2 linked regions of the Hyphomicrobium denitrificans ATCC 51888 genome follow. The protein of the gene in region 1 interacts with the protein of each later gene in a pairwise test. Links are inferred from orthologs where the notes say so. Each region holds a gene or a part of one and is shown in the gene's direction. Other genes may lie near its edges.

What was found. Proteins that work in one complex are often made in the same cells at the same time.
Region 2: the proteins of HDEN_RS12055 (region 1) and ndk interact in binary tests that used the Escherichia coli proteins (3 or more experiments, as listed by UniProt). The link is inferred for Hyphomicrobium denitrificans ATCC 51888 from one-to-one orthologs.

The regions. Positions count from the first base shown.
Region 1 is NC_014313.1:2,499,262-2,502,234, reverse strand. It holds HDEN_RS12055 (5-formyltetrahydrofolate cyclo-ligase), read left to right. Parts: upstream 1-1,178; coding sequence 1,179-1,769; downstream 1,770-2,973. Other genes in the region: HDEN_RS12045 (YebC/PmpR family DNA-binding transcriptional regulator), read left to right, coding at 2,689-2,973; HDEN_RS12050 (TIGR00282 family metallophosphoesterase), read left to right, coding at 1,783-2,598; HDEN_RS12060 (cell division protein ZapA), read left to right, coding at 653-940; gap (type I glyceraldehyde-3-phosphate dehydrogenase), read right to left, coding at 1-99. UniProt on the Escherichia coli protein: Involved in the removal of 5-formyltetrahydrofolate.
Region 2 is NC_014313.1:2,945,717-2,948,692, reverse strand. It holds ndk (nucleoside-diphosphate kinase), read left to right. Parts: upstream 1-1,265; coding sequence 1,266-1,688; downstream 1,689-2,976. Other genes in the region: HDEN_RS14105 (hypothetical protein), read right to left, coding at 2,449-2,649; HDEN_RS14110 (DinB family protein), read left to right, coding at 1,758-2,273; HDEN_RS14120 (DUF4339 domain-containing protein), read right to left, coding at 1-1,025. UniProt on the Escherichia coli protein: Major role in the synthesis of nucleoside triphosphates other than ATP. The ATP gamma phosphate is transferred to the NDP beta phosphate via a ping-pong mechanism, using a phosphorylated active-site intermediate.

The DNA.
Region 1 (2,973 bases):
GGCGACGACTTCGATATCCGTGCGTCCGCTCTCGATGATTGCGCGCAGCACATTGCGACCGATGCGGCCGAAACCGTTGATCGCGACCTTCACTGTCATTCTTAGGAATCCTCCAGATCAGGAAGAAAGATCGGGCTCAAACAGCAAACGGGGTTTGACCAGACCGTTTCTCGTGTTCTCTCGATATTTAAGGGGTCTTAAACGTGACGGTATAGGACTCTGTCAATGTGGCAAGGTCCGACTCCACGTGGCCGCTCTTCAAATTTTCATTGGAATGCGCCCAAACACGCTGTCGTTTATTGACGTCGTTTACGATACGCACGTAACGTAGGAAACGAGACTTTGGTGATACGCGTGTCAATCGTGTCGCCCGAAAGGGCGTAGAGAGGCCATGACTGTACGCAACACCGCGAAGCGGGCTGATAATATTAAGCCTGCCAGGAAGCCCGCCATTGACGGCGACGTGCGGGCGGAGAACGCTCGGCTCCGGGCCGAACTCGCAACCGCTCAGCAACGCATCGCGGAGCTGGAACAGCGTACCGCAGACGCCCTAAATCGGATTGATTGGGCTCTCGATTCGCTTCATAACCATTCCCCAGGCGAATGAGGTGCGCGTCATTCAATCAGGGGGACGGCTGCGCCGTCGACGTGAGTGGCTGACGTTGCAATAAACTTCAACGGCCGCAGCTATCGTTTCGCTTGTGGCGATAACGAAGTTCAGCGCCTCGAAGAAATCGCGAAATATCTGACCGGCAAGCTCGAGGCCTTGACGCGCGAGCACGGCAACATCGGCGACGAACGGCTCATGCTGATGGCGGCCCTGGTCGTCGCCGACGAGCTTTTCGACGCTCGCGCCGATGTCGACGAGCTTTTGCAAGGCCCGTCCGACAACACGGACTCGACCGAGCCTGCTGCCACCAGACGCACGGCTTTCGGCTGAGCACATCCATCGCGTCGAGGTTGGCTCTGGATTTTTGACGGCCACTCGCCTAATTCTGGGATGCTGCGGGGCTCGTTAGGGGCAATATGACCCGGGGGCCTATAAGATCCGCACGGGCGCTGTCCCTGACCGGAGCCGTGGCTTCGGACACACGGTGCCCACCTACGCTCGTAGGGACCACGCGGGATCATGATCCCGACGGCCTTCGCGGCACTTGATTTCCTAGAGGTACTGCTGGGTGACGGACGAAACGAAGCTTGAGGCTAAAAAGAAGTTGCGCGCCGAAGCGCTTGAGCGCCGCAAGGCCGCTTTCGCACAGCACGGCGCCGAAGCGAGCCGCAAGATCGCGGCGCATGGCGTCGATTTTCTGAACGCTGCCCCGGGCGCAATCGTGTCTGGTTTTGCGGCGATTAATGACGAAATCAATCCCGCGCCCCTGATGACTTGGCTGCAGGCCGAGGGCTTTCGCCTGGCGCTGCCGGTGATGCAGGGGCGGGGAAAGCCGCTGTTGATGCGCGCCTGGACGCCGGGCGATGCGATGAACGTCGCGGCTTGGGGAATTGCCGAGCCGATGGAAGACAAGCCGGCCGTCGATCCCGATATTCTGCTCGTGCCTTTGCTGGCCTTCGATGCGCGCGGTTATCGTTTGGGCTACGGCGGCGGCTTTTACGATCGCACGCTGCAAAGGTTAAGAAAGCTGAAACCGATCGTGGCTGTCGGTCTCGCCTACAATGAACTGAGGGTCGACGCCGTGCCTGCCGAAAGCTATGACGAGCGCCTGGACTGGGTGCTCACGCCCTCCGGTCCTATCCATTGCCTCGACTCCTGATCCAGGCCTGCTGATGCGATTGTTGTTTCTCGGCGATATTGTTGGTCGGCCGGGCCGGACCGCGATTTGTAACGCTCTTCCCGCCCTCATTACGCGCTACGGAATCGATTTCGTCGTCATCAACGGCGAGAACGCCGCCGGTGGCTTCGGCATTACCGAAGCGATCTTGAACGATGTGCTCGACGCTGGCGCCGATTGCGTCACGCTCGGCAACCACTCGTTCGACCAGAAAGACACGCTCGTTTTCATCGAGCGCCACGACCGCCTGATCCGCCCTCTCAATTATCCGAAGGGTACGCCCGGCAAGGGCTCAACATTGCTGAAGGCCAGGAACGGCGCCGACGTGCTCGTCATCAATGCGATGGGCCTCGTCTTCATGCCCGATCTCAATTGCCCCTTCCGCGCCGTCGATGCGGAGTTGACCGCGTGCGCTCTGAAGAGCGGCGCCGACGTCATCCTCGTCGATTTTCACGCCGAGGCGACGAGCGAAAAGCAGGCGATGGGGCTTTTCCTCGATGGCCGCGCCAGCGTCGTCGTCGGCACGCACACCCACACGCCGACCGCCGACGCCCGCATTCTGCCCGCCGGAACGGCCTACATGACCGACGCTGGGATGTGCGGTGACTACAACTCGGTGCTCGGAATGGACAGCGACGAGCCGATCAACCGCTTCCTGACCAAGATCCCGCGCAGCCGCTACGAGCCCGCCACCGGCCCCGGCACGTTGTCCGGCCTCCTCGTGGACATCGACGATGCGACCGGCCTCGCGACGCGCGTCCAGCCGCTCCGCCAGGGGCCTTGCCTGGCGCCCGCAACGCCGGAAGTGTGAGGGATGCCGCGCGAGGCTTGACCGTGGCAATCGGAGCCGCGAAAAGGAGCGGCAATCTTCAGAAACTGGACGCTCGACGGACTAGGACTCATGGCCGGCCATTCGCAATTCAAGAACATCATGCATCGCAAGGGCAAGCAGGACGCCATGCGTTCCAAGCTGTTTGCGAAGCTCGCACGCGAAATCACCGTTGCAGCCAAGTCCGGCACGCCCGATCCCGACATGAACCCGCGCTTGCGCCTCGCGATCCAGGAAGCGCGCGCCGAAAACATGCCCAAGGATAACGTCGAGCGTGCGATCAAGAAGGCCGCCGGCGGCGATCTCGCGAACTATGAAGCGGTGCGTTACGAGGGCTATGCACCCGGCGGCGTCGCG
Region 2 (2,976 bases), 450 kb from region 1 along the record:
AGATGCGCGAGAAATGCGACCGCGATGGCCTGCAGCTTTTCGGAGCTGGCGGCGAGAGCCTTGTCGGCGTTCTGACGGCGGAGGTTGACGAGGCCCTGCGCGAGCGACATCGCGACTTCGTTGTCGGACTTCTTGTCGGCGACCATCTTGTTCGCCGTGGAAATCTGCGACGTGTACCAATCCGGATATTCGGCCTTGATCAGCTCCCAAACGGGCACTTTCTGCAAGCGTCCGTCGAGCGACGATCCATCGATGGCGGCCGGAGGCGCAGGCTCGGGCGCCTCGGGTTCGACGGCGGCGACCTGCATGTCCGATCGACCCTGTGCCGAACCGCTCGTTCCGCCGAGCTTCGAGACGGACGCCGTCGTCGTCGTTTGCGGATCGCTGGGTGGCGGGCTCTGTTGCGGCTGCGCCGGGCTCTCGGCAGTCTGCTGCTGAGGTTCCGGCGGCGCGGCGGGAATGACATCGCTGGCGGCTGGTGGCGTCGGCTCGGCACTCGCTGCATCGTTTTGTGGATGCGCGTCGGCAAGCTTCACCTCGTCCGGCGCCGCGACGACAGGTGCCTGATCGCCGCTTGTCGTATCCGATCCGCCCGAGACGATCTCCATCAGCGGGCCATGATACGTCGCAAGCGCAAACGCGCCGCCACCGATCACCGTCAGCGCAATGCTTGCGATGGCGAGACGCTTGACGAGATTGCCGCGTTGCGGCCGCGCATCCGCGCCGTCGAAACCGGAATGAGGAGCATACTGCGCCGACGCATTTGATTGCGCCGTATACGTCGGAGCGGGCGCCGCGCGATGCGCTTGCGGGATAGCCTGGGGCTGTTCGCTGCCGCCGTGAAACGCCGCCGGGAAAACAGCAGGCGCGGCTTGCCATTCAGACATGCCGGGGCGCCAGATCAGATCCGTTTGGCGAAGGTAGCTATGCGCGATGAAGGTTCGCAGCTCAACATCGGTCAAGGGACCGTGCTGTTTGCCATCCCGTGCAATATACCACTGAATGTCGTCGGCTTGTCCGGTCATTCTCGCTTCTTCGCACACGCGGGTCTCTCAACCCGTTTCAAGAGACCGAGTGTTCCCCCCGGCCACACTGTTCACAGCCAGTTGCGCGCGTCAATCGGGCGATTATGCGGTGAACCGGTCAAATTTCGTGCGACGTGCAACCGACTGCTTCAACTCGACCGCCTCCGCGCGCTTGCCGGTGTGAACCCTCACGGTTATAAGCCCGCCAACTCTCAGGAAACCGCAAAGCGAGGCAGACTTATGGCCGTTGAACGTACGTTTTCAATTATTAAGCCGGACGCAACGCGCCGCAATCTGACCGGCAAGATCAACGCCGTGATCGAAGGCGCCGGCCTCCGCATCGTCGCTCAGAAGCGCGTGCGCTGGACCCGGGCGCAGGCCGAGAAATTCTACGAGGAACACAAGGCGCGTCCGTTCTACGGCGAGCTCGTGGATTTCATGACGTCCGGCCCGATCGTTCTGCAGGTGCTGGAAGGCGAGAATGCGATCGCCAAGTATCGCGAAGTCATGGGCGCGACCGACCCCAAGGAAGCCGCCGAAGGAACCGTTCGCAAGCTCTTCGCGGAATCGAAGGGTTCGAACTCGACGCACGGTTCGGACAGCCCTGCTGCCGCCGATCGCGAAATCGCGCTGAACTTCCGCCTCGACGAAATCGTCGGCTAAGCGCGCCGATACAATTCTCCGGGTGGCGCAATGAACAGTGCCGCCCGGCCTCCGACGCGAGGTGCAAGAATGATCTCCGCCGCCTACGTTCAAACGATGGCTCGCTACAACGCGTGGCAAAATCGGAACGTCTACGATGCGGCGGAAAAATTGACCGATGCCCAACGCCGCGAAAATCGCGGCGTATTCTTCGGTTCGATCCATGCCACGCTGAACCATCTCTTGTGGGCTGATCAGATATGGCTGTCACGCTTCGGCGCGGCTTCCCCGCCTGCCGCGCGGACAATTCCAGACGGGCTGATCGCAATCGATGGCTGGAACGAACTCGCAAGCGCGCGCCAACGCTTCGACGACCAAATCCAACGCTGGGCTGATGGCATCGACGACGCGGCGCTTGCGGGCGACGTCAGTTGGTTTTCGGCAGTCGCGGGCCGCGAATTATCCGCTTCAAAAGCGCTGCTCGTCGCCCATCTCTTCAATCATCAGACACATCATCGGGGTCAGGTGAATGCGCTGCTGACCGGTTTTGGCATCGATCCTGGCGTGACCGATCTGCCGTTTGGTCCGGTCGTCAAGGCGATCTGATCAGGCCGCTCGCTATGCCGAACGGCGACCTGAATATTTGCAGATTGTGCTTCTGAATTTGATCGCCGCAAGGGCCGCCGGAACTCTGTACATCGGTCGGCCCTCGGGGCGCTTCGCCCGGTTCTATACGGGTGTGGAGGTCACGCACCTCATCGATCCGGACGGTAACCGGCGCTTAGGCGGCCGCGACCCAACTGCCAGCGACGAACCCGAAGGCGACTGCATCGGGATTGCGGCGTGCAGTTTCGATGAGTTTTTCTGGCGCTTCGACGACAAGCGTATGCGAGTGCTTGCCTTTGAATGTCGTTTTGCGCGATCTCGCTCCCGTGAGCAGAAACACGGACTTACCGAGGACTGTGGTTTTCACGGACTCCATGGCCGGGGGTCTCCTGGAGTTGGAACCAAGTATTTACGATCTAACTGACGCTCAGAATTCCTTGCTAAATCCATAACGTGCCCAGACTATGACAGCATTAACCTCATGCGTACACCTGCAACTCTCGCAGCTGCGAGGCCGCGACAGCCGCGGTTTGAAATTCTCTGAGAATTTCCAGAAGGCAGTTGTGATGATGCAGTGCCGAACGAAGCTGTGGAAAACCAGCTCAACGCCTGCAAACGCGCAGGCTCGCGGCCATCACGTTTAGGTGACTGCGTTCCGTCGGGTTGGGAGGTCAGACAGAAATAATGGAGGCGACGCGCGCCT